Regions from separate parts of the Pseudarthrobacter sp. CC4 genome, predicted to be linked through region 3. Evidence: predicted binding sites of a transcription regulator. Region 3 holds the regulator's gene; each other region holds the start of a gene.

Region 1 (5,547 bases), on a different contig from region 3:
CTCCCAGACCGGCAGGACAAACCGTGCCTTTGCCACCGTACGATGCCGTACCGTACCTCCGCCGCACACTCGCCCTACCCGGGCCGCCCGGCGGATCAGGCCTTGACCTGACGGAAAGCGTTTACCGAAAATGCTTGACGCGGGCAATGGCAGGCAGGCAGAATCGCATTACTGACATGAGAAAGCGTTTTCTCAGCGGCCGGCGCTGCCGACAACCCGACGCCAGCGTCCACCCAAGAGAAGCGCCCCGCCATTAGGAAGGCATATCAATGACGATTCCAACCCTCCGCCGGAGAAGGTTCCAGCTCGGCGCAGCAGCCGTCGCCCTTTCCCTCCTTGCCACAGGCTGCGGTTCCTCTTCCGGCTCCGAGGGCAATGAGCAAGTAACCCTGCGCTTCGCCTGGTGGGGGAACGAATACCTCAACGCCCAGACCGAAAAGGTCATCGATGCCTTTGAAGCGGAACACCCGAACATCAGGATTGAGTCCGAGCCGGGTGAATGGGGCAGCTACTGGGACAAGCTGGCCACCAAGACCGCGGCCAACGACGCGCCGGACGTGATCCAGATGGACCAGAAGTACATTGCCGAATACGGCGGCCGCGGGGCGCTCCTGGATCTGTCCAAGCAAAGCGGCATTGATACCTCCAAACTCGACAAGGAAGCCCTGGCCTCGGGCCAGTACGACGGCGCCCAATACGGCCTGAGCACCGGCCGGAACGCCTACGTCATCATGGCCAACACGAAGGTTTTCGAGGCAGCAAACGTTCCGCTTCCGGATGACACCTCATGGACGTGGGACGACTTCATTGAGACAGCAACGAAGATCAGCGCCGCCGGAGACGGCAAGAACTACGGCGCAGCATACGGCAGCAACGAGGCAGACCTGATCATCTGGCTTCGCCAGCATGGGGAGAATCTCTACTCCGAGGACGGCAAGCTCGATTTCGACACTGCAACGGCCGCTTCCTTCTGGGAGCGGCTCAAGGAACAGCGCGACTCCAAGGCAAGCCCGTCGGCCACGGTGGCTACCGAGGACTCCGGCGCGGGCCTGGAAGAAAGCCTCTTCGGCACCAACAGGGTGGGGATGGCATGGTGGTGGACCAACCAGCTCGGATCGCTCGGGTCCACTACCGACAGCAGCATCAAGATGCTCCGTGCGCCTAGCCTCGACGGTGTTGCCGCTGAGAACGGCATGTACTACAAGCCCACCATGTTCTGGTCCGCTTCCGCACGGTCAAAGCACACCGAAGCCGCCTCAACCTTCATCAACTACCTGGCGAACAGCCCGGAAGCCGGCGCAATCCTGATGACGGACCGCGGCGTGCCCACCAACACGGAGATCGTAAAGGGCATCACACCGTCCCTGAAACCGGCAGACACCACCGTGGTGGGCTTCCTGAAGGACATTGCTCCGGACATGAAGGATGCGCCGCCCGTTCCTCCGGTGGGCGCGGGCAGCGTACAGAACGTCATCAAGCGATACACCGATGAGGTTCTCTACGACCGCCTGACTCCCCAGGCAGCGGCAGAGGCATTCAAGAAGGAAGTCGAGGGAATGCTGTCCAGCGCCCGGAAGTAAAAGCCAGCCCCTCTCCAGGAACACGAATGCGGCCCCCTCAAGAGAGGGGGCCGCATTCGTTTCCAGCGGGACAAAGCCCGGCAGGAGGGCTTAGAAGCCGCCCATGCCGCCCATGTCGTCGCCGCCGCCCATGGGGGCCGGGTTCTTCTCCGGCTTGTCGGCAACAACAGCTTCGGTAGTGAGGAACAGGCCGGCAATGGAAGCCGCGTTCTGCAGGGCAGAGCGGGTTACCTTGACGGGGTCGTTCACGCCGGCAGCCAGCAGGTCGACGTACTCGCCGGTTGCGGCGTTCAGGCCGTGTCCTGCGGGCAGGCCGCGAACCTTGTCCACCACAACGCCCGGCTCCAGGCCGGCGTTGAAGGCGATCTGCTTCAGCGGAGCATCGATGGCAACGCGGACAATGTTGGCACCGGTGGCCTCGTCGCCGGACAGCTGCAGGTTGGCGAATGCCTTGGCGCCGGCCTGGATGAGGGCCACGCCGCCACCGGCAACGATGCCTTCTTCAACAGCAGCCTTGGCGTTACGCACTGCGTCTTCGATGCGGTGCTTGCGCTCCTTGAGCTCAACCTCGGTTGCGGCACCGGCCTTGATCACTGCAACGCCGCCGGCCAGCTTGGCCAGGCGTTCCTGCAGCTTCTCGCGGTCGTAGTCCGAATCGGAGTTCTCGATCTCGGCGCGGATCTGGGACACGCGGCCGGCGATCTGGTCGGCGTCGCCGGCACCTTCAACGATGGTGGTCTCGTCCTTGGTGACAACAACCTTGCGTGCCTTGCCCAGGAGTTCCAGGCCGGCGTTTTCCAGCTTGAGTCCGACTTCCTCGGAGATGACCTGGCCGCCGGTGAGGACGGCAATGTCGGCGAGCTGTGCCTTGCGGCGGTCACCGAAGCCCGGAGCCTTGACGGCAACGGACTTGAAGGTGCCGCGGATCTTGTTGACGATCAGGGTGGCCAGGGCCTCGCCCTCGATGTCCTCGGCGATGATCAGCAGCGGCTTGTTGGACTGCATGACCTTTTCGAGGACAGCAACCAGTTCCTTGACGTTGGAGATCTTGGAGTTGACGATCAGGATGTACGGGTCTTCGAGGACCGTTTCCTGGCGCTCCGCGTCGGTGACGAAGTAGGCGGAGATGTAGCCCTTGTCGAAGCGCATGCCTTCGGTGAGCTCGAGTTCCAGGCCGAAGGTGTTGGATTCCTCGACCGTGATGACGCCTTCCTTGCCCACCTTGTCCAGGGCTTCGGCGATCAGCGCACCGATTTCCTCGTCCCCTGCGGAGATGGATGCCGTAGCGGCAATCTCTTCCTTGGTTTCGATTTCCTTGGCGGAAGCCAGGAGCTCGCGGGTGACGGCTTCGACAGCCTTTTCGATGCCGCGCTTGAGGGACAGCGGGTCGGCGCCGGCGGCAACGTTGCGCAGGCCTTCCTTGACCAGGGCCTGGGCCAGAACGGTGGCGGTGGTGGTTCCGTCGCCGGCGACGTCGTCAGTCTTCTTGGCAACTTCCTTGACCAGCTCGGCGCCGATCTTCTCGTAGGGATCGTCCAGCTCGATCTCCTTGGCGATGGAAACACCATCGTTGGTGATCGTGGGGGCGCCCCACTTCTTTTCGAGGACGACGTTGCGTCCACGCGGGCCGAGGGTGACCTTAACGGCGTCGGCGAGGATGTTCAGGCCCCGCTCAAGGCCGCGGCGTGCCTCTTCATCAAATGCAATGATCTTGGCCATAACGGCAGTAGTCCTTTCGGGACAGTCGTTAAGAATGAACCTTCGCTGCAGTGCCCGCGACGGACGACCCTTTGCCGGCGGCCTCTGTATGCCCCCGGGTGCGGGCCTCACTCCAGTGAGGTGTTTCTTCGCTCCTCGTTCGGTGCCGCGCTCCGCCGGCCGGAACCAGCTTTGCTTTAGCAGTCGGTACGTCAGAGTGCTAACTCAATAATTAGCACTCCCCACGGGAGAGTGCAAGCGAATGACGCGCGGAAAGCGCCCTGGCAGGCATCTCTACGCCGAGGGCGATCAGCCGGCGCGGCCTGCAGTTTCACGGCCGGTGGGCGTTGGATTGTTGTCTGCCCCGTAGGTAAACACCGTAAACGTCGCCGAGGTGATGTCACCGTTGGCGTCGAAGGCAACCGGGCCGGATTCGCCGTCGTAATTAATGCCGGTACCGGAAGCCTTCGCCGCCAGGCACTCCTTGTAGCTGGGGCAGGGCGTGCCGGGCACCGTTGCAGTCCCGCCATCCTTGCCGGCGGCAGTCCCGCCTGACACGGCGATGAGGTTCGCTGCAATTGAGCGGCCCGAGTCGTCCTCTGCTTTGGCTGCCGCGAGGGCTGCGAGGGTCACGGCGTCGTACGTTTCCGCGGCGAAGGACACGTCCTTCAGGCCGGGATCGATGCCCAGGAGCCTTTCCTGGAAGGCGGCGGATGGCAGCTCGCCGGGAACAACGGCGCGGGCACCCTCCAGGGCTTTGGTTCCCAGCTTGGACGCATACCGGCCGAACGCGCCGTCGCTGAGGATGATCTTCGAGCCGGCCAGGGCGGCGTTGTTGAGTTCAGCCAGGGCGCCCTGCGCGCCGTCGCGGGCCACCAGGATGACGGCGTCGGGTTCCGCCCCGCGGGCGGCGGCAGCGGCGCTTCCCGCTTCACCCGGCTTGAACCCGGCTGTGGCAACCACTTCCAGTCCGGCCTGTTCTGCGGAATCGGCGACGGCGGCGGAGACGTCGCTGCCGTAGGCGCCTTCCTGGAACATCAGGGAGATGGTGGCGGCGCCCGCGTCCTTGGCGAGCTTGGCCAGCACGGGTCCCTGCGCGACGTCGGCGGCCGCCGTCCGGAAGTAGTATCCGCCGCTGGGGATGGTGCTGAGCCCGGCCGCGGTGTTGGCCGGCGAGATCAGCGGCGTCCTGGCCCGGGAGAGGATGTCCACGACGGCCTTGGCGTGGCTGGAGTCGGTGGGGCCGATCACCACGTCCGCCTTGGCCTGGACCAAAGCCTGGGCCTGCGACGCTGCATCCTGGCCGGCTTCAAAGGGCAGCAGCTCCACGGGCCGGCCTTTGTGCCCGCCGGCAGCGTTGATCTCTTTGACTGCGAGCTTGGCGGCGGCCGCCTGGGGCGCGTTCAGGAAGCTGCCCTCCCCCGCATTGTCCAGGATGAGGCCTACCCGCAGCGTCCCGTCACCGGAGGCTTCCGTTGTTTCCACGCGTGCGTTTCCGGTGACCCCGGAACAGGCGGTCAGGGCCAGCGTGCAGCAGAGGGCCGCGGCAAACGCAGGACGGAGGGTCCCGGCGGGGACAATCAGATGCTTCACTCGGCCGGCCGGACGCTTTCCGCCTGTGGGCCCTTCTCGCCTTCGCCGACTTCAAGTTCCACGCGCTGTCCCTCGTCCAGTGCCCGGTAACCTTCGCCTTCGATAGCAGACCAGTGGACAAAGACGTCGTCGCTGGAGCCGTCAACGGTGATGAAGCCGTAGCCCTTTTCCGCGTTGAACCACTTGACGGTTCCTCGTGCCATGGTGACCACTCTTTCCGTAAGGTCCGGGATGCTGCGGGGGTGCCCCGGCGCCGGGCCGTAGCCCGGGATTTACTCTAGCCAATGCGGGTCGGTGCCGCAGGCCCCCGGCGGTGCCGTCGGCAAACGTTATTCAGGAGTAACGCCGGGCCCCGGACCGGGTGTGGCCCAAGGCAGCGCGGCTGATGGAAGAACCCGGCTTACCGGTACCCCGGGCCCAGCACAACCACCAGGGGAACCTGGAAGTCGGTGCTGCTCACCACGGTGGGGACGCCCAGGAGTTCCGCGAGGGCTTCCGCGTTGGCCCGTTGGGCTGGGCCGGAGTAGAAAATGATGGAGCCCTGCTGCGGCGCTCCCGCCCAGTTCCCTACCTGTCCCAGGGGCCAGCCGTCCGCCTGCACGGTTCCGCCTACACGGCTTGCCAGCCCGGCGGTCCCGGCGGCGTTGTAGACCGCCACAGGCTGGGTTTTGTCTAC
Region 2 (5,547 bases), on a different contig from region 3:
GCCGGGAGCGTAGAGCGGATGCCCTGAACGGACGGTCCCGGGGCAACAAAAAACCGGCCCAGCGGAGGCTGGACCGGTTTTTTGCGTTACACGGTTGCCCGTGCGCAGCTACTTGCTAGTGGCTGTGTCCCGCGTGCTCGTCTTCCTCGGCAGGCTTCTCGACAACCAGGGTCTCGGTGGTGAGAACCAGGGCAGCGATGGAAGCCGCGTTGCGGAGGGCCGCGCGGGTGACCTTGACGGGGTCGATGACACCGGCAGCGATCAGGTCCTCGTACTCGCCCGACTTGGCGTTGAAGCCGTTGTTGGTTTCGAGCTCGGCAACCTTGGCGGTGATGACGTAGCCGTCGAAGCCGGCGTTCTGGGCAATCCAGCGCAGCGGCTGGACCAGCGCGCGGCGGACAATGCCCACGGCAGCGGCGGCGTCGCCTTCGAGTGCCTTGACGGCCGGGTCCTCATCCAGTGCCTTCAAGGCGTGGATCAGGGCCGAGCCACCGCCGGCCACGATGCCTTCTTCCAGGGCAGCTCGGGTGGAGGAAACAGCATCCTCGATGCGGTGCTTCTTCTCCTTGAGCTCAACCTCGGTGGCTGCGCCAACCTTGATGACACCGATGCCGCCGGCCAGCTTGGCCAGGCGTTCCTGGAGCTTTTCACGGTCCCAGTCGGAATCGGTGCGGGTCAGCTCGGCGCGGAGCTGGGCCACGCGTGCTGCCACGTCTTCGGCCGAGCCTGCGCCGTCAACGATGGTGGTGTTGTCCTTGGTGACGGTGATGCGGCGGGCGGTGCCCAGCACCTCAAGGCCGACGGTGTCCAGGCTGAGGCCCAGTTCCGGGGACACAACCTGCGCACCGGTGAGGGTGGCGATGTCCTGCAGCATGGCCTTGCGGCGGTCACCGAAGCCGGGAGCCTTGACGGCGACGACGTTCAGGGTGCCGCGGATGCGGTTGACGATCAGCGTGGACAGGGCCTCGCCCTCAACGTCTTCGGCAATGATGAACAGCGGCTTGGAAGCCTGCAGCGCCTTTTCCAGCAGCGGCAGGAATTCCTGGATGCTGGAGATCTTGCCCTGGTTGATCAGGATCAGGGCGTCCTCGAGGACTGCTTCCTGGCGTTCCGCGTCCGTGACGAAGTACGGGGACAGGTAGCCCTTGTCGAACTGCATGCCCTCGGTCAGGACCAGTTCGGTCTGCGTGGTGGAGGACTCCTCGATGGTGATCACACCATCCTTGCCCACCTTGCCGAATGCCTCGGCGAGGAGCTCGCCGATCTCGTCGCTCTGGGCGGAGATGGCTGCAACGTTGGCCACCTGGGTGCCTTCAACGGGGCGGGCGTTCTCCAGCAGGCGGGCGGCGACGGCCTCAACGGCAACCTCGATGCCCCGCTTGATCTGGCCGGGAGCTGCGCCTGCAGCCACGTTGCGCAGGCCTTCCTTGACCAGGGCCTGCGCCAGGACGGTTGCCGTGGTGGTGCCGTCACCGGCAACATCGTTGGTCTTGGTTGCGACTTCCTTGGCCAGCTGCGCGCCAAGGTTCTCGTAGGGGTCGTCCAGTTCCACTTCGCGGGCGATGGTGACGCCGTCGTTCGTGATGGTGGGAGCGCCCCACTTCTTGTCCAGGACGACGTTGCGGCCGCGGGGGCCGAGCGTCACCTTGACGGTGTTGGCGAGCTTATCGATGCCGGCTTCAAGAGACCGGCGGGCAGCGTCGTTAAACGCAAGCTGCTTTGCCATGGTTTTGTCCTTTCAAGACAGAACCCCGCGCAGCCGACCAGCAGAATGCATGACCAGCGGCACGGGGATCCGGAGAGTTACTTTACGACGATCGCCAGGACGTCGCGGGCGGACAGCACGAGGTACTCGGTGCCGCCGGTCTTGACTTCGGTTCCGCCGTACTTGGAGTAGATAACGACGTCGCCAACGGCTACGTCGACAGGAACGCGGTTGCCGTCCTCAAAGCGGCCGGGGCCTACTGCAACAACTTCGCCTTCCTGCGGCTTCTCCTGTGCGGAGTCCGGGATGACCAGGCCGGAAGCCGTGGTCTGCTCGGCTTCGAGCGGGCGGACAACAATACGATCCTCAAGAGGCTTAATAGAGACCGACACTCGGACCTCTCCTTCTTCGTCAGCAAATTCGTGGACTGGAAAGCTTTCCGCCCTGGCTGGCAAACCGTCGTCGCGGTGCCGGCAGCAGCCAGGCTGGCAGCTCTTCATGTGTTAGCACCCTCCTAGGGAGAGTGCTAATGATGACTCTATGTAAGGCTTAGCACTCGGTCAAGGCGAGTGCCAGCGTTTCGTCATGGGCGGACACCAATCCATGTACATTTGACCGGTGCGAGCAGCCCTGTACCTGACCCTTGCCACCCTCTTCTGGGCGGGTAACTTCGTTGTAGGCCAGGCCGCCATGGAAACCATGCAGCCGCTCCAGCTGACCTTCTGGCGCTGGGCCCTGGCTGCCGTGCCGCTGCTGGCCCTGGCACAGGCGGTGGACCGGCCGGACTGGCGCGCTGTCCTGCGCCGCTGGCCGATGCTCCTGCTCCTGAGCTGCCTTGGGATGAGCGCCTATACCCTGCTGCTCTACAGTGCGCTGGGGCACACCTCTGCCCTGAACGCCTCCCTGGTGACGGCTGCGAACCCGGCCCTGATCATGGTCCTGGCCGCCATCCTGCTTCGGGACAGGCCGGGTCCCCTGAGCTGGGTGGGCGTTGCCCTGGGCCTGGCAGGCGTCCTGCTGGTCCTCACCGGAGGCAACCTGCAGCGGCTGCTGACTTTCTCGATTGATGCCGGCGAATTGCTGATCGTGGCCGCCATCACCGTCTGGGGCTTCTATACGATCATCGCCCGCAGGCTCTCCGTCCCGGCGATTACGTCCACCGCGGTGCAGGTGGCCATGGCGGCGATTGTCCTGGTTCCCTTTGCGGTGGCCACCGGGGCAGGGCTGCCGGCCACCGCCTCGGAGGGCTGGTCGCTGGCCTACATTGCCCTGTTCCCCTCCTTGGGTTCCTACCTGCTCTGGAACCTTGCACTCAAGCGCACCTCGGCTGCCAATGCCGGAAACTACCTGAACCTCATTGCCGTCTTCACCGCGATCATCACGGTGGCCCTTGGCCAGCCCATCACGGTCCCGCAGGTCCTGGGCGGCGTCCTGGTCATTTCCGGGGTCCTGCTCACCAGCGCGGGCGGCAGGCCACCTCAGCGGCCCAGGTCGTCGAAGTCGACGTCCTCTCCGCCGTCGGCCCCGCCTGCGGAGTTCCGCCCCCGGTAGAGGAGGAAGGCAGAAACCAGGGCGGTCAACAGCGACGCGGCAAGGAAGACGACGCTGCCGGCCCGGGCTCCGTCGTACAGCCCCCGGATATCCCGGGCCTCCTGGGTGTCGTCCTTGATGTCGTTGCCGCCCACCGAATAGACGGTGGCGTTGAAGGTGTCCAGGAAGAAGATGATCACCAGGAGCGCCAGGCACACCACCGCCACCACGGAACCTGCGATCAGTGCCGGCCGGGCGAACCTCGCCGGGCCGCCGTCCCCGGGTTGGTGCTGACGGGGCTGCTGCGGACCTGCACTCTGGTTCATGGCTTCAACACTATCGGCATAGCGGCGGCCCGCTCCTCCACTAGGCTGGAACCCATGGCTCACGCTCCCCAGGACCAGATTGCACCGCTGCTCACCCCTGAAGGCTGGGAGCTCCTGGCGTCCCTGGGCCCCTACCAGGAAGAGAAGTCCTTCGAGCTGAACTCGGCCCTCCGCAAGGCCGGCCACTCCCCCGAACTGGTTTCCGCCGTCCTGACCCAGTCCCGGCTCCGCACCAAGGCCGCGGCGAAGTTCGGTGAGTTCGCCCGCAGCATGCTGTTCACCCAGGCAGGGCTGGAACAGGCAACCCGGCTGAACGTCGCCGCCCGCCATGCCCAGAGGTTCGCCGAGGCCGGAGTCCGCCACGTGGCGGACCTGGGCTGCGGCCTGGCCGCGGACTCGCTGGCGCTGGCTTCCATGGACATCAACGTCACCGCTGTGGAGATGGACGAGACGACGGCGGCCTGCGCCACGGTGAACCTCATTCCGTTCCCCAACGCCACCGTGGTCCACGCAGACGCCACGGCGGTGCCGCTGGACGGGATCGACGGCGTCTGGCTGGATCCCGCGCGCCGGGTTACTTCGACGTCGGGCACCAAGCGGATCTGGGACCCTGAAGCCTTTTCGCCGCCCTTGTCCTTCGTTGAGGGCCTGGCCGCGTCCGGCCTGGCCGTCGGGGTCAAGATGGGCCCGGGCATGCCGCACGAGTCCGTTCCGGCCGGCTGTGAGGCACAGTGGGTTTCGGTGGCGGGCGACGTCACCGAGGTTGCGCTGTGGTTCAACGCAGTGCGCCGGCCCGGAGTCCGCCGGGCCGCTCTGGTGCTCGGCGCCCGGGGCGCGGCGGAGCTGACCAGCGGAGAAGACTTCGGCGCCGGTCCTGCCGCTCCGGTGGGGCCGGTGGGGGGCTACCTCTACGAACCGGACGGCGCGGTGATCCGGGCCGGTCTGGTGGCCGACGTCGCGCTGCAGCTTGGCGGACACCTGGTGGATGAGCACATCGCCTATGTGTGCGCACCGGAGCTGGTGGATACACCGTTCGCGCGCGCCTACAAGGTCCTGGACGTGATGCCCTACAACGTCAAGGCGCTCAAGGCCTGGGTGAAGGCAGAGGGCATCGGGGTGCTGGACATCAAAAAGCGCGGCACCGCCGTCACTCCCGAGGAGCTCCGCAGGCAGCTCCTGCCAGGGGGGAAGAGCGCAGCCGGAAAGAACTCCGGCAAGAAGGCCGGGACCAAAACAGCCACCCTGGTCCTGACCCGTATCGGGGAGGACCGGGTGGCCATCGTGGTGGAGCCGGTGCCGGGCACTGCCCGCGAAGAAACGGCTACTGCGCGCGCATGAACTCTTCCGCCGCGCGCACCTGCCCGGCAGTGGGCCGGATGCCGGTGTACAGCACGAACTGCTCCAGGGCCTGGATGGTTGCCACTTCCGCACCGGTAATCACGGGTTTCCCCGCCGCCCGCGCAGCCTTGACCAGCGGCGTCTCGGCGGGCAGCGCAACCACGTCGAACACCACTTTGGCGGCGTCGATGGCTTCCTGCGGGAAGGCCAGGGCACCTGCCTCGGATCCGCCCGCCATGCCAATCGGCGTCACGTTGATGATCAGGTCGGCGGTCCCGCCGTCGAGTTCGGCGCGCCACTGGAACCCGTACTGTTCTGCGAGCGCCCGGCCCGTGGTTTCGTTCCGTGCAATGACCGTGACGTCGGTAAAGCCGGCGTCCCGAAGCGCGGCGACAGTGGCCTTGGCCATCCCGCCCGCGCCCTGGACCAGGACGGAATAGCCCGTAGGCACCTTGTTGGCGGCCAGAAGCTGTTCGATTGCCGTGTAGTCGGTGTTGTAGGCCTTGAGGTGCCCGTCCGTGTTCACGATGGTGTTCACTGAATCAATGGCCTTGGCCGAGGGGTCCATCTCGTCGACGAGGGCGATGACGTCCTCCTTGTACGGCATGGAGATGGCGCAGCCGCGGATGCCCAGCCCCCGGACCCCGG
Region 3 (5,547 bases):
AGCAACCTCGACGCTGACATGGCGGCCCGTGCCGTCCAGCAGCTTGTTTATACGGCCACGGCCGCTGCGGCCAGCTCCGGGCTCATTGACTCCGGGCAGCAGATCCGGGTGCGGATCCTGGTGGACGGGCACACGGACTACGTTGCTTTCGACCACATCCAGCTGGGTGACCTCATGACGAGGGGCGCGGGCATGGTGGCGCCCGTCTGGATCATCGATCCGCAGGAAAATGTGGAAATTGCCGACGGAAGCGTGAAGATCACCGGCCGCAGCACCCTGGCCGGCAGCAAGCTGCGCTGGCAGATCCAGCGGGCGGAGCAGGACGGCAACAAGGTACCGTTCCTCACCGGAGAAACAACGGCCTCCGCCCAGCCCGGACAGGGAGGGATCTTCACGCTTGCCCTCACGCTGCCTTCCGGCGACTACGAGTTGCGCGTGGCCCAGGCCGGCGCCGACGGGCAGCCGGACCAGAACGAGGACTCGCGGGCTTTCAAAGTCCGCTAGCCCGCACGCTGCAGCTTCGGCGGCCTGCTCAACCGGCAGGCTCGGCAGCATGCGCCGCCCAGCGGCCCAGGACGTCGCTGGCAAGCACGACGGCGGCGGGGCCGGCGGTGGATGAGCGCAGCACATGGTGCCCCAGCAGGGCCGTGACAGCACCCTTGCCGCAGAGCCGGGTTACTTCCCGGGGACTGATGCCGCCTTCCGGCCCAACGATCAGGAAGACTTCGCGGGGTTCCGTTGGGGTTCCGCCGCGCTGCCATGCTTCCAGCACTGTCCGCAAGGGCCTAACCGCGTCCTCGTGCAGGATGACGGCAAGCCCTGCGGCCTCCACGAGGCCGGCCAGCGCGGCGGTGTCGACGGCGGGCCGCACCTCGGGAACCCAGGCGCGGCGCGCCTGCTTGGCGGCTGCCGTGACCACGGACTGCCATTTGGCGTGGGCCTTCGCGGCCCGGTCGCCTTTCCACCGGACGATGGACCGTTCGGACTGCCAGGGTATGACGGCGTCGATCCCGAGTTCGGTTGCCGTCTCAATGGCAAGTTCGTCGCGGTCGCCCTTTGCCAGCGCCTGTACCAGCACCAGCCTTGTCCCCGGCTGCGGCTCAACGGCCAGGGAGGAGCACTCAACATCCAGCCCGGAGGGGGACGCCGCAAGCACCTTTCCGCTCATGCGCGTCCCGGCGCCGTCCACGATGTCAACGGGCTCGCCCGGGGCAAGCCGCTTCACCGTGACGGCGTGCCGCGCCTCGGGCCCCTCCAGGACAAAGACTTCCCCCGCCACCAGCTGGTCAAGGGAACCGGGAGGAGTGAAAAAGACCGGGTTGCTCACCGCTACAGGTTACCGAGCCGGTCCCGGAGCTTGGCGAACATGCCCCCGCTGGCCGCAAGCTTGCCCTCGGTGATCTGTTCACCGCGCATCTTGGCAAGCTGACGCAGGAGGTCCTCCTGCGCGGCGTCCAGCTTGGCGGGAGTCTCGACCTGGAGGTGCACTTTCAGGTCGCCGCGCCCGTACCCGCGAAGGTGGGTCACGCCAAGTCCGCGAAGGGTGATGATCTCGCCGGACTGGGTGCCCGGCTTGACGTCGATCTCCTGCGGTCCGTCGAACGTTTCCAGGCTCACCTCGGTGCCCAGGGCTGCAGCGGTCATGGGAAGGTGCAGGGTTGCGTGGAGGTCGTCGTTGTCCCGGACATAGGTGGCGTCGTTGTTCACGCGGATCTCGACGTAGAGGTCGCCGGCGGGACCGCCGGCGGGACCTGCTTCGCCCTGGCCGGAAAGCTGGATGCGGGTTCCGGTGGCTACGCCGGCGGGAACCTTGATGGTCAGCGAACGGCGGCTGCGGATGCGTCCCTGGCCGCTGCACTCATTGCAGGGGTCCTTGATGACGGTGCCGAAGCCCTCGCACGTACCACACGGGGCGGCGGTCATGACCTGTCCCAGGATGGAGCGCACGGCACGCTGGACCTGGCCGCTGCCGCCGCAGATGTCGCAGCGTTCCGGATGGGTTCCCGGCCGGCAGCACGAACCTTCGCAGGTGGGGCACGTGACGGCCGTGTCCACTTCCAGCTTCTTGTTGACGCCGAAGACAGCGTCGCGGAGTTCGATGCGGACACTGATGAGTGCGTCCTGGCCGCGCCTGACGCGGGAAGCCGGGCCCGTTGTTCCGCCGGCCCCGAAGAAGGTGTCGAAGATGTCCTGGAACGCGAATCCCTGGCCGGCGTAGCTGCCTCCGCCGAAGCCGTTGTCCGTGCCGTTCTCGTTGCCGGTGGTGTCGTAGACGCGGCGCTTCTGCGGGTCCGAAAGAACCTCGTAGGCGTGGGTCACGGCCTTGAAGCGGTCCGACGCGTCCTCACCCGGGTTGACGTCCGGGTGGAGCGTGCGCGCCAGCTTGCGGTAGGCCTTCTTGATCTCTTCTCCCGTGGCCTCCGGTGAGACTCCAAGGACGTCGTAGTGGCTGCTCAAAGTTCGTATCTCTTCCTTGTTGTACTGCCTGCAGTTGGACTGCGGGAAATGATCTGCATGCCCGGGAACGGGAAAACGTCAGGGTCCCAGGATCCGCGAAAGGTAGCGGGCAACGGCCCTGACTGCGGCCATGGTGGTGGGATAGTCCATCCGGGTTGGTCCCAGGACACCAATTTTCGCAATGTGGTCCGGACCGTACCCCGTGGCAACGACGGACGCCTCGGCAAGGCCGTCGTAGGGATTCTCGCGGCCGATGCTGACAGCCACCCCGCGGTGGTCCTGCGCCATTTCGCTCAGCAGGCGGAGCATGACCACCTGTTCCTCGAGTGCTTCCAGGACCGGTCCGATGCTGAGCGGAAAGTCCACGTTGGAACGCGCAAGGTTGGCGGTGCCCGCCATGACCATGCGGTCTTCCCTGCTGCTCTGGGCCAGGCCTTCGAGGCCGACGGCGAGGGCATGGGCGGCCTGCCTTTGCCCCGGGCCGGCTGTGGCCACCACTGCCGGCAGGGACTGGGCGAGCTGGTTCAGCGGAGTGCCGGCAAGGGAGCCAAGGAACCGTGCCCGCAGGGTGGCAAGGGCGTCGTCCCCCAGGTCCTGGCCGACGTCGATAACGCGCTGTTCCACTTTGCCGCTGTTGGCGATCAGCACCACCAGCACCTTGCGCGGCGCGAGGAGGACGAACTCGATATGGCGGACCAGTGCCCGGCTCAGGTGCGGATACTGGACCACGGCAACCTGGTTGGTCAGCTGCGACAGCAGGCGGACCGTGCGGTCAAGGACGTCGTCGAGGTCGTCAGATCCTTCCAGCAGCGACTGGATGGCCCTGCGCTCGGCCTGGGACAGCGGTTTGACCGCCGAGATCTGGTCCACGAACAGCCGGTAACCCTTGTCAGTGGGGATACGTCCGGCGCTGGTGTGCGGAGCGGTGATCAGGCCCTCTTCCTCCAGGGCGGCCATATCGTTCCTGATCGTTGCGCTGGACACACCAAGATGGTGCCGCTCCACCAGGGCCTTGGACCCGACGGGTTCCCGGGAGTGGACGTAGTCCTCCACGATTGCACGCAGCACTTCAAGTTTGCGTGGCTCGCTCACACTCCACCTCCATCCAGGGTTCGGGGCGGCCGCGCCGCCCGCGCTGTGCCACCTCAAGGGTTAGCACTCGACATGCCTCAGTGCTAACAGTCTATTATGACTCCCGCCGTTGCTAGCATTGGTACCGCTCCGGGCGAAATCCGGACCTGTGACCGAACGCTAGGCGGAGTGAAACCATGCAGTACCAGAACTGGGGCCCACGCGACTTGTCCGCTCCCGCAAAGACTGAACTGCCCGAGGTTCCCGTTGAACGGGGAATGGTCCTTGAGGACGTCCAGTCCGGCTGGGTGGGCGCCGTGACCCGGGTGGAAAAATCCGGCGGCATGCACGTGGTTGCCCTGGAGGACCGGCGCGGTAAATCCCGGTCCTTCCGGCTTGGTTTCGGATTCCTCCTCGAAGGCCGGGCCATCAAGCTCCTGCCCCCGGCCCCGCGGCAGGCCGCCGGCGCCGTCGCCGGCCGGACCGCCTCCGGGTCCGTCCGCGTCGCCGGCCAGCGGGCACAGGTGGCCAAGGCCAGCCGGATCTGGGTGGAGGGAAAGCACGACGCCGAACTGGTGGAAAAGGTCTGGGGAGACGACCTGCGCGTGGAGGGCATCGTCGTCGAACCCCTGCACGGCATTGATGACCTGGCGGGGGCCGTCGCAGCGTTCAGGCCCGGACCGGGCAGGCGCCTCGGCGTACTGGTGGACCACCTGGTGCCGGATTCCAAGGAATCCCGCATTGCGGACGCCGTCATGGCCTCGCCGGGAGCTGCAGGGAACGTCCTGATTGTGGGTCACCCTTACGTGGACGTGTGGCAGGCCATCCGGCCCGCGGTCCTGGGCATTGAGCAGTGGCCGGTAGTGCCGCGCGGGCAGGATTGGAAGACCGGCATCCTCGCAGCGTTCGGCTGGCCCCATGCCACAAAGGAGGACATCGGGCTTGGCTGGCAGAAACTGCTCGGCGCCGTCCGAACGTACGCCGACCTGGAAGCCTCGCTGCTGGGGAGGGTCGAAGAAGTCATCGACTTCCTCACCGTGCCCTGAAGGACGGTTCTGCCCCGGCCCGCGCATCCCGGGGCAGGTATGGGGCCGGTACCAAGTATTCTTGGTACTGCGGATCCTGCAACATTGCAGGCCGCCGCACCCAATAAGCTTTCTTAGCCGGCACCATTGCACTTCAGAAGGAACAGACTGTGGCAGAAAACGCACGTGATCACAGGGACAGCCCGGGCGGCCAGGGCCGTTCGGAGTACCACGGCGTTCCCGCGAATGCGCTGCCCCTGACAGCCAGCGAAGACCGGCAATGGGCCACCATGGCGCACTTCGGGGGCATCCTGGGCTGCGTTCCGTCGCTGCTGATCTACCTGATCTTCCGGGACCGCGGGCCCTTCACGGCACAGGAATCCAAGGAAGCCCTGAATTTCAGCCTGCCGCCCACCATTGCTGCCCTGCTGGCGAACATCCTGGTGGTCTTCGTCCCCGTGATCGGCAACATCTTTGCCGTCATCGCCACCCTCATCTGGATTGCGCTCACCTGCTTCTCGGTGGCGGCCGGCATCCATGTCAACCGTGGCCAGCCGCACCGTTACCAGTACAACCTGCGCTGGATCAAGTAGCGGCTGCACGGGTCCACGCCCGCGGGGTTCCCTGGCGGGCGCGGGCCCACGTTGCCTTGTGCCGTTCAGTCCGGCAGGACCCGGCGGACCACCGCGTCTGCCAGCAGCCTGCCCTTGAGGGTCAGGACCAGCCTGCCCCTGAACGCGGCAGCAGGATCCACGAGGCCGTCCGCGATCAGCCCCGCAACCTCATGGCGTCCTTCTTGGCCCAGCGACGATACTTCGAGACCGGACTGGAGACGGGCCTCGAGCATCACACGTTCGACGTTCCGGGTCTCCTGGTCCAGGGTTTCCCTGCCGGCCGCCGGTGACACTCCCTGTGCGAGGCGTCCGGCGTAGGCCGTGGGGTGTTTGACGTTCCACCACCGCACGCCGCCCACATGCGAATGGGCGCCGGGGCC

What was found. The regulator HrcA, encoded in region 3, represses chaperone genes, less so after heat shock. The targets are predictions, from matches to a motif close to TTNGCACTCGNNNNNNNCGAGTGCNAA.
Region 1: a site for HrcA is predicted at 3,476-3,502, ahead of groL (chaperonin GroEL). Genes of this name have one in related genera too.
Region 2: a site for HrcA is predicted at 2,255-2,281, ahead of groES (co-chaperone GroES). Genes of this name have one in related genera too.

Annotation. Positions count from the first base shown of each region.
Region 1 is NZ_JARCCZ010000002.1:340,201-345,747, forward strand. Features, by position in the region: gene PV768_RS02760 (ABC transporter substrate-binding protein) at 270-1,580, shown strand; gene groL (chaperonin GroEL) at 1,671-3,299, opposite strand; gene PV768_RS02770 (ABC transporter substrate-binding protein) at 3,588-4,871, opposite strand; gene PV768_RS02775 (cold-shock protein) at 4,868-5,074, opposite strand; gene PV768_RS02780 (LytR C-terminal domain-containing protein) at 5,272-5,547, opposite strand, start outside.
Region 2 is NZ_JARCCZ010000013.1:46,101-51,647, reverse strand. Features, by position in the region: gene PV768_RS10125 (dihydrofolate reductase family protein) at 1-13, shown strand, start outside; gene groL (chaperonin GroEL) at 116-1,726, opposite strand; gene groES (co-chaperone GroES) at 1,804-2,097, opposite strand; gene PV768_RS10110 (DMT family transporter) at 2,324-3,256, shown strand; gene PV768_RS10105 (hypothetical protein) at 3,184-3,561, opposite strand; gene PV768_RS10100 (THUMP-like domain-containing protein) at 3,616-4,899, shown strand; gene PV768_RS10095 (shikimate 5-dehydrogenase) at 4,883-5,547, opposite strand, start outside.
Region 3 is NZ_JARCCZ010000018.1:92,448-97,994, reverse strand. Features, by position in the region: gene PV768_RS13705 (GerMN domain-containing protein) at 1-504, shown strand, start outside; gene PV768_RS13700 (16S rRNA (uracil(1498)-N(3))-methyltransferase) at 533-1,327, opposite strand; gene dnaJ (molecular chaperone DnaJ) at 1,330-2,457, opposite strand; gene hrcA (heat-inducible transcriptional repressor HrcA) at 2,536-3,549, opposite strand; gene PV768_RS13685 (DUF3097 domain-containing protein) at 3,726-4,574, shown strand; gene PV768_RS13680 (DUF4870 domain-containing protein) at 4,724-5,146, shown strand; gene hemW (radical SAM family heme chaperone HemW) at 5,212-5,547, opposite strand, start outside.